DNA from 2 places in the Streptomyces sp. NPDC107575 genome. Region 2 is predicted to be linked to the other one. Evidence: riboswitches for the same ligand, from Rfam matches in the RefSeq annotation. Region 2 holds a riboswitch; the other holds the start of a gene.
The links. Region 2 has a riboswitch for cobalamin ahead of nicT (Nickel transporter NicT). Riboswitches for the same ligand answer to the same signal wherever they lie in the genome.

Region 1 (4,679 bases), on a different contig from region 2:
CGTGGCGGCGCCGCCGGTGCGGCCGGTCTCGTCACCGTAGGCGGGCAGCGCCGTGAAGGACGCGGCGGCAGCGGCGCCGCCACCCGCGATCAGGCCGAGCGCTTTGCGACGTTCCATGGAGTGGACCTCATTCTCGGTCGTGAGGGAGAGGGAGCGAGGTGACGCGCGGGCCGGTGGTGTCCCGGCCGACGCGCGGTTCCAGGAGACCGTTTCCGCGGCAGGAGTGGCAGGTCGGGTTTGTGGGGGGTACCAGTTCAACCCCCCAACACCGCCCGGCGGTTTGCCGAGAGGCAGCAGGTCGCGGCGTGGTGGCGTGCCGGGGTGCCCGTGACACACACCCCGGCACGCCACCCGGGGCATCAGGCCGAGCCGAGCTCCCCGCGTACGATCCTGGCCGCGGCCACCAGGTTCTCCAAGGAGGTACGTGTCTCGGGCCAGGCGCGCGTCTTCAGGCCGCAGTCCGGGTTGACCCACAGTCGTTCGGCCGGGATGGCCTCAAGTCCCTTACGCAGCAAGGCGGCGGCCTCCTCCGGGCTCGGGACACGGGGGGAGTGGATGTCGTAGACACCCGGGCCCGCCTCGCGCGGGTAGCCGTGCCCGGCCAGTTCGCGGGCGACCTGCATGTGCGAGCGGGCGGCCTCCAGGCTGATGACATCGGCGTCGAGATCGTCGATGGCCTGGACGATGTCGCCGAACTCGGCGTAGCACATGTGCGTGTGGATCTGGGTGTCCGGACGGACCCCCGCCGTCGACAGGCGGAACGCCTCGGTCGCCCATTCCAGGTACGCGGCGTGGTCCGCGGTGCGCAACGGCAGGGTCTCGCGGAGCGCCGGCTCGTCGACCTGGACGATCGAAGTGCCGTTCGCCTCAAGGTCGTTGACCTCGTCGCGCAGGGCGAGGGCGACCTGGCGTGCCGTGTCGCCGAGCGGCTGGTCGTCGCGGACGAAGGACCAGGCGAGCATGGTGACCGGGCCGGTGAGCATGCCCTTGACCGGGCGGTCGGACAGCGACTGCGCGTACGACGTCCAGCGCACCGTCATCGGCGCGGGGCGGGAGATGTCCCCGGCCAGTACCGGCGGGCGCACGTAACGGGTGCCGTAGGACTGGACCCAGCCGTGCTGCGTGGCGAGGTACCCCGTCAGCTGCTCGGCGAAGTACTGCACCATGTCGTTGCGTTCGGGTTCGCCGTGCACGAGCACGTCGATGCCGGTCTTCTCCTGGAAGGAGACGACGTCGCGGATCTCGCTCCTGATCCGCTCCTCGTAGCCCGCGGTGTCGAGGCGTCCTGCCCTCAAGTCGGCGCGTGCCGTGCGCAGTTCGGCCGTCTGCGGGAAGGAGCCGATCGTCGTCGTGGGGAGCAGCGGCAGGCCCAGGTGGGTGCGCTGGGCGGCGGATCGCTCGGCGTAGGGCTGGGTGCGCCGGGTGTCCGCGGCGGTGACGGTGGCGGCGCGGGCCCGTACGGCCGGGTCGCGGGTGATGGGGGAGGCGGCGCGCGAGGAGAGGGCGGCGCGGCTCACCGCGAGCTCGGCGGTGATCGCGTCCGTGCCGCGGGTCAGGCCCTTGGCGAGGGTGGCGACCTCGGCGGTCTTCTGGCGGGCGAAGGAGAGCCAGCGCCGGATCTGCGGGTCGATGTCGCGCTCCCGGGCGGCGTCCAGCGGGACGTGCAGCAGCGAGCAGGAGGCGGCCGCGTCGACGCGGTCGGCGAGGCCGAGGAGGGTGCCGAGCGTGGCGAGGGACTTCTCCAGGTCGTTGACCCAGACGTTGCGGCCGTTGACGACGCCGGCGACGAGTCGCTTGCCGGGCAGGCCGCCGACCGACGCGAGCGCGTCGACGTTGGCGGCGGCCGCCTCGGTGAAGTCGAGGGCGAGGCCGTCGACCGGCGCCTTCGCGAGGATGGGCAGGGCGTCGCCGAGACGGTCGAAGTACGACGCGACGAGCAGCCTGGGCCGGTCGGTCGCCGTGCCGAGCTCGCGGCAGGCGCGCTCGGCCGCGGCGAGTTCGGCCGCGGTGCGGTCCTGGACCAGGGCGGGCTCGTCGAGCTGCACCCATGCGGCGCCGGCCGCGCGCAGGTCCGCGAGGACCTCCGCGTACACCGGCAGCAGCCGCTCCAGCAGCGTGAGCGGGTCGAAGTCGGCGGCGACGCCCGGCGCGGGCTTCGCCAGCAGCAGGTACGTGACCGGGCCGACCAGGACCGGGCGGGCCGCGAGCCCCTCGTCGCGGGCCTCCTTGAACTCGGCGACCTGCTTGGTGGAGTCGGCGGTGAACACCGTGTCAGGCCCCAACTCCGGCACCAGATAGTGATAGTTGGTGTCGAACCACTTGGTCATCTCCAGCGGCGCCACGTCCTGGGTGCCGCGGGCCATCGCGAAGTACCCGTCCAGGGCGTCGGCCGCGACGGCGGCGCGGTGGCGCTCAGGGACGGCGCCCACCATGACGGTGGTGTCCAGGACGTGGTCGTAGTACGAGAAGTCGCCGGTGGGGACCTCGTCGATACCGGCCGAGACGAGTTCCTGGCGGTTGGTGCGGCGCAGTTCGGCGGCGGTGGCACGCAGGGCGTCGGCGGTGACGCGGCCCTTCCAGTACCCCTCGATCGCCTTCTTGAGCTCCCGGCCGATGCCCTGGCGCGGGTAGCCGTGCACGGTGGCCCGTGCTGCCGCGGCTGCGGTCCTGGTGGTCACGGAGTTCTCCTTCGAGAGACGTATCCCATGGATCCCGGGGACCGGAACGCGTGAAGGAGAGACACCACCGGCGGTGCGACCTCGCGCGGACGAGGCGCGGTGGTCCGCCTGATGTGTTCGCCGACCCGCCCTCGAGGTCACCGGGATGTCCGCGCACGCGTCGTACGAGCACGGGCAGATGGCAGGTCTTCGGACTCGCGGGCACGTCCTTCGAACGAACGAGGACACCTACTGGCCGTCGCTTCCCAGGTCCCGTCTGTCGGACCCAGTGCGTGTGACGGCGGTCGTTCCCACTCACCGCTGCGGGGCAGTCCCGGATTCCCACCGGGTTCCCTCTTGCGACGCATCCCGCCTGGCTGACGGGGCGAACCAGCTGCACCACCCACCCTAAGGGCTGGTCGCACGTGGCGTTGCACAATGCGGGCATGGATCACACAGTCATGAAGGTCGTCGCGGCGGCCGTCGTCGAGAACGGGCGGCTGCTCGTCGTCAGCAAGCAGGCGGCGCCGGACGTCTACTTCGTTCCGGGCGGCAAGCCCGAGCCGGGCGAGGAACCGGAGGAGACGCTCGTACGGGAGCTGCGCGAGGAACTGGGCGTCGAGCCCGGCCGCCTCGAACCGCTCGCCGTGGTGGAGGAGCGGGCGGCTCTGGAGGGCGTGCCGATGCACCTCACGGTCTTCGCCACGACGCTGATGGGCGATCCGGTGCCGGCGGCCGAACTGTCCGCCCTGCGCTGGACCGACGGCCGCGAGCCGGGCCTCAGGCTGGCCCCCGCCGTCGAACACCATTTGCTGCCGCTTTTGCGGGAGTTGGGGTGGATGGAGCCGGTTGCAGGGTGACCACCGGGCCGCGGAGGCCGGTCATCGCCCACCGGTAGTGGGGGAGTCGTACGTCGGCAGGGTGAAGGTGTCGGCCGGTGGGGCCAGGAAGCGGGACAGCACGGTGCTGACGGGCTTGCTGGTCGTGGTGCGCAGGACGGTGTTGAGGGTGGCGATGCGCGCCTTGGTACGGGGGCTGAATGCGCTTCGAGTGGGGCCCGGTAGGGGCGGAACGGCTCGCGGCCGATGTGACCTGCCTGGTCGTCGTCGACGTGCTGTCGTTCACCACGTCTGTGACGGTCGCGGTCGATGCGGGAACGCGGGTGTTCCCCTGTCGCTGATGGACGCCGCCTTGGCGGTGGGGCGCCGAGCGGTCACCGAGGCTTCACCGTGGTCGCCGCCTCGTTGCGGAATGCGACAGCCGTCGGGCGGTGGCTCGGCGCCCAGGGGTACGGGAGCGTCGAGCGCCCTGTCGGGGTGATCGCCGCTGGTGAGCGTTGGTCCCGGATCCATCCGCTGCGGTCGCGGCCTGCTCGTCCGGGAGCGAACTCGAGGCCGCCGGGTTCGCCGAGGATGTCACTGTCGCCGCGGAGTTGGACGTCAGTGAGGTGGTTCCGGTGCTGACCGGCGGCGCCTTCGTCGGCGCCGGCCGATCGCGCGATTCTGCTGGTTGGGTCAGGCCGTGAGCAGGTACTTCCCGGGAGTGGGCACAGTGGGCGAATTGCGGAAGTCCGGGGATGTTCGCCCCAATGAGCCTTGCACTGTGCAAATATGGGCGGAGTGCCTGGCGGCTGTGGCGTTGCCATGCCCGAACTCATTGGGTCAGTAGGCGGGTTGGATGAAGCAGATCCCGGCGTTGTGGTTCGTGCTGCACGTGGCGTGCGCCCTCTGCCACGCACAGGCGGCCCGGCTGGAGTTCGCGCAACCTGGAGTGCACCCGGCGAGCTGGTACAGCTGGGCGGTGGGGGAGCGCGGCGCGTACCAGCGAGTGCGTGACTCCCGGCTGTGGTGGCTGATCGTGGAAAGCGGCGGCTACTCCAACGGCATGGGTGAGAACGTCGGCGAGGTCGAGGCGCTGCGGTACTGGGCGGCGTTCGAGTACCCGCGGACCCAGGCTCGGGTGCACACGGCGGGCCTGAAGGGGGATGCGGGCTTCTGTCCGCAGTGCGACGTGGCGTACTGC
Region 2 (4,679 bases):
TCCTTCTGCACCTCGCCGTAGAGTGACAGGAAGATCTCCTGACGGATGTCGTCCTGCCGAAGCCCGATCAGCGGGTCCTGCTCGGCGAGCTGGGTGAGCGCGGCGAGCAGCGCGCCGCGCCGCCCCGGCCGGTCGGGGTCGACGACCGTCTCCAGGGTCGGCGGCGCGAAGTGGTGCTCCTTGACGGGGACCTGGGGCTCGCCGAGGTCGTCCCCGACGCGTACGCCGCCGAGTCCCCACAGGCGTGCCACCTGCCCGGGGCCCGCCTCCGTACGGGGTGTGTCCACGCCGTCCGCGAAGACGCGCACCGCCGTGACCCGGTCCTCCCCGCCGCCGGGCAGCGCGAGCCGCTCGCGCACCCGCAGCGTCCCCGTGAACACGCGGGCGTACGCGATCTTCTCGCCGGCCGGGCCACGATCCACCTTGAACACGCGGGCGGACAGCGGCAGTTGGGGCCGCTCGTCGGCCGTCGGGAGCATTCGTGCGATGCCGTCCATGAGCGCGTCGATCCCCGTGCCCGTCATCGCGGAGCCGAAGTACACCGGATGCGCCTCGGCGCGCGCCGTCTGTTCGGCGAGCACGTCGCGCAGCCGGCCGTACGTGACCGACTCCTCGTCCTTGACGTACGCCTCCAGGAGCGCGTCGTCACGGGCCGAGAGCACGTCGACCAGGCGGGCGCGATGGGCCGTGTCGTCGGGGGCGTAGGGGACGCAGTGCGCGTCCCGGCCGCCGAGGCCGTGCGCCACCGTGTTCATCGGGATCATCGCGGGCGCGAGCTTGTGCCGCAGGTCGTCGAGGAGCGCGGCCTCGCGGGCGCCGCCGCGGTCGACCTTGTTCACGAACACCACGGTGGGGATGCGCAGTCGGCGCAGGGTGCGCATCAGGACGCGGGTCTGCGCCTGTACGCCCTCCACGGCCGAGACGACGAGCACCGCCCCGTCGAGCACGCCGAGCACGCGCTCGACCTCGGCGATGAAGTCGGGGTGGCCCGGCGTGTCCACGAGGTTCATGTCCGTGCCGTCGACCGGGAACGACACCACGGCCGACTTGATGGTGATGCCGCGCCGGCGCTCCAGGTCGAGGGAGTCGGTGCGGGTGCTCCCTTCGTCGACGCGGCCGAGTTCGTCGATCACCCCGGCCGTGTGCAGGAGCCGCTCGGTCAGGCTGGTCTTACCGGCGTCGACGTGCGCGAGAATTCCAAGATTCAGCAATGCCACTGGCAGTCGAGTCCTTGAGGGAAGGGAATGCCACGGCGGCGGAATCCGCGGTGGCCCTCGGAAGGAGCTGGACTGCAGTGCGCATGGATCGGTCCTCACGCTCGGGATGCGCGGCAGTTGCCGCACAGGGATCAGTGCAGCAGTGTGCCGCGCACCCCGGCAACCGATTTATCCGGCGTCGGCCACCCGCGCCGACCACCGCTGCTCGACCCGCGCGAGCCGCCAGTAGGCGATCGCCGCCGCCCACACGACCACGAACAGGCCCACGATCACGTACCCGACGTTGTCGAGGTCGAGCCCGGCGATCCACCCGGTCACCGCGTCGCTCAGGTCGAGCTTGTCGTGCAGCACGCCCACGAGTTCGATGGTCCCGATGAAGAACGCGACCGCGATCGACAGACCGGTGATGGTGAGGTTGTAGAACACCTTGCGCACCGGGTTGGAGAACGCCCACTGGTAGGCGAAGTTCATGAACGTGCCGTCGAGCGTGTCGAACAGGCTCATGCCCGCGGCGAACAGCAGCGGCAGGCACAGGATCGCGTACCAGGGCAGGCCGGCGGCGGCTCCGCTGCCCGCCATCACCATCAGTGTCACCTCGGTCGCGGTGTCGAAGCCGAGGCCGAAGAGGAAGCCCAGCGGGAACATCTGTCCTGGCCGGGTGATGGACCTGGTGAAGCGGCCGAGGATCCGGTTCATGAACCCGCGCGAGTCCAGGTGCTCCTCGAGCCGCCGCTCGTCGTACGAGCCCGCGCGCATCGCCTTGAAGACCTTCAGAATGCCCATCAGGGCAACGAGGTTGAGCGCCGCGATGAGGTACAGGAACGTACCGGAGACGGTCGTGCCGACGACGCCGAGCACCTGGTGGGTGGGCGAGTTGTCGTTCATGAGGGTGCCGGCGAGCGCAGCGCCGCCGGCGACGAGCGCCGCCATGGCCACCACCACGCTGGAGTGGCCGAGCGCGAACCAGAAGCCGACCGAGACGGGCCGCTTGCCGTCCGCCATCAGCTTGCGGGTGGTGTTGTCGATGGCGGCGATGTGGTCGGCGTCGAAGGCGTGCCGCATGCCGAGCGTGTACGCCGTGATGCCGAGGCCGATGCCGAAGGCCTTGTTGCCGACTTCGTAGTGCTCGGGGACGACGAGCAGGAAGAGCACGCCGAACGCGACGACGTGCAGCGCGGCGATCACCGCGATCAGTCCGGCCGTGCGCAGCGTGTCCTCGCGGCGCCAGCGGAAGGCAGGGGAGGGGGTGTTCAGGGCAGGGGTCGGGGAGTTCCCGGGCAGGGTCATGCGTCGATCACGCTCCAGCACCTCGTGGATCACTTCGTGAGATGCCGCGGCCGGTCTCCTGGCTTACGGGCGTGCCCGCCGCTCCGGCCTTCCCAGCGGCCGACGGCCGCCAGTGGCGCACAGGGTGGAACGGCGCGCTCCGGACGTCGCTGTCCGAAACCCGATCACAGTGGCGAGGGCCGCTCCGGAATGGGCCCCTGAGGGGCCGTCACCGGTCTTCCCGAGCACCACGGCCCGACCAACCTAACACCTACCCGGAAGCGCGCTCGCGGGCCCGGCGGATCTCCTCGTAGGCCTTCTCCCGGCCCTCCCAGTGGGAACCGTCGACCGACTTGCCCGGTTCGAGATCCTTGTAGACCTCGAAGAAGTGGGTGATCTCCAGGCGGTCGAACTCGGGGATGTCCTCGATGTCCCGGGTCGCGTCGTGCCGCGGGTCGTGCGCGGGGACGCACAGGACCTTCTCGTCCGGGCCCTTCTCGTCGCTCATCACGAACATGCCGATCGCCCGGCACTCGATGGCGCAGCCGGGGAACGTCGCGTCGCCGGTCAGGACGAGCGCGTCCAGCGGGTCGCCGTCGCCGCCGAGCGTGCCCTCGATGTAGCCGTAGTCCGCGGGGTACTGCGTCGACGTGAACAGCATCCGGTCGAGCCGGATCCGGCCGAGATCGTGGTCCATCTCGTATTTGTTCCGGGATCCCTGCGGGATCTCCACGATCACGTCGAACGCCTCGGCGCGTGCCTGACTGCTGCCCAATGTGGCCTCCTTGCCGCATTCCGACGCCCCCGAGTGTGCGCCGTACCGGGCGAGGGCGGAACCCCTCAGGCGGCCGGGGGAATGGGGAATTCGAGTTCGGGCCGGTCCCAGGCGACGGCCGGCGGGCGCGCGGGCACCGTGCCGGTGCGGCGCGCGCCCATGCCGCGGTAGAAGCCCTCGGCGGGCGGGTGCGCGACGACGCGGACGTGGTCGAGGCCCGCGGCCCGCGCCTGCGTACGCATGTGGTCGACGAGCAGCCGCCCGATGCCCCGGCCCTGCGCCTCGTCGGCGACGAACATCAGGTCCAGCTCCGGGGGCTCGGCGAGCAGCGCGTAGAAGCCGAGCACCCGCTCGTCGGCCTGGTCCACGGCGACGTACACGTGGTGCGCCTCGATGTAGTCGGGGCCCACCCGGTAGCCCGCGACCATGGAGGCGTACGGGTCCCGGTAGGCGCTGGAGCCGCGCACGAGGCGGGTGAGGCGCCGGGCGTCCCGGGCGGTGGCCCGCCGGACGGTGACGGCCGGGGGCCCGCCACGGCGCGTAATGCTCGCGTTCATGTGTCGAGTATTACGCACTCGGGGGCGGGGTCAGGCCGTGGGCACCGTGGAGTGCGCCTGGCGCAGGAACGCGGCGTTGTCCGGGGTCTGGCGCAGCTTGTCGAGCAGGGCCTCGTAGGAGGCGGCCGGGTCCCGGCTCTGCAGGGCGCGCCGCAGTCCGCGCACGACGCTCAACTCGGCGGCGGGCAGCAGGAGTTCCTCGCGGCGGGTGCCGGAGGGGGTGAGCTCGACGGCGGGGTGGACGCGGCGCTGCGCGAGGACGCGGTCGAGGCGCAGCTCCATGTTGCCGGTGCTCTTCAGTTCCTCGAAGTAGTAGTCGTCGGCGCGGGAGCCGGTGTCGACGAGGGCGGTGGCGAGGATGGTCAGCGAGCCGGCCTCCTCGGCGTCGCGGGCCGCGCCGAAGAACCGCTTCGGTCCGTGCAGGGCCGCGGCGTCCACACCGCCGGACAGGGTGCGGCCGCTGGTCGAGGCCGCGTTGTTGTGCGCCCGGCACAGCCGGGTGAGGGAGTCGAGGAGGATCACCACGTCGCGGCCCTGCTCGGTGAGGCGCTTGGCACGCTCCACGGCGAGTTCGGCGAGCGCGATGTGGGCCTTCGCCGGACGGTCGAACGTCGAGGCGTACACCTCGCCGCGCACGGATCGCCGCATGTCGGTGACCTCCTCGGGGCGCTCGTCGACGAGCACCACCATGAGATGGACCTCGGGGTGGTTCGCGGCGAACGCCGCGGCGAGCTGCTGCAGCAGTACCGTCTTGCCGGTCTTCGGCGGCGCGACGATCAGGCCGCGCTGCCCCTTGCCGACGGGCGTGAACAGGTCGACGACGCGTCCGGCGAGCCCGGCGGCCGGGTACTCAAGGCGGAAGCG

Region 1: another riboswitch for cobalamin. It lies ahead of metE (5-methyltetrahydropteroyltriglutamate--homocysteine S-methyltransferase); the one in region 2 lies ahead of nicT (Nickel transporter NicT).

What each region holds. Positions count from the first base shown of each region.
Region 1 is NZ_JBVKBG010000012.1:36,117-40,795, reverse strand. It holds gene ACZ7L4_RS40445 (alpha/beta hydrolase) at 1-117, opposite strand, end outside; gene metE (5-methyltetrahydropteroyltriglutamate--homocysteine S-methyltransferase) at 360-2,678, opposite strand; cobalamin riboswitch at 2,842-3,067, opposite strand; gene ACZ7L4_RS40435 (NUDIX domain-containing protein) at 3,104-3,517, shown strand; gene ACZ7L4_RS40430 (hypothetical protein) at 3,697-3,837, shown strand; gene ACZ7L4_RS40425 (hypothetical protein) at 4,335-4,679, shown strand, end outside.
Region 2 is NZ_JBVKBG010000001.1:74,326-79,004, forward strand. It holds gene ACZ7L4_RS00340 (GTP-binding protein) at 1-1,217, opposite strand, end outside; gene nicT (Nickel transporter NicT) at 1,386-2,504, opposite strand; cobalamin riboswitch at 2,536-2,751, opposite strand; gene ACZ7L4_RS00350 (inorganic diphosphatase) at 2,755-3,258, opposite strand; gene ACZ7L4_RS00355 (GNAT family N-acetyltransferase) at 3,324-3,815, opposite strand; gene rho (transcription termination factor Rho) at 3,846-4,679, opposite strand, start outside.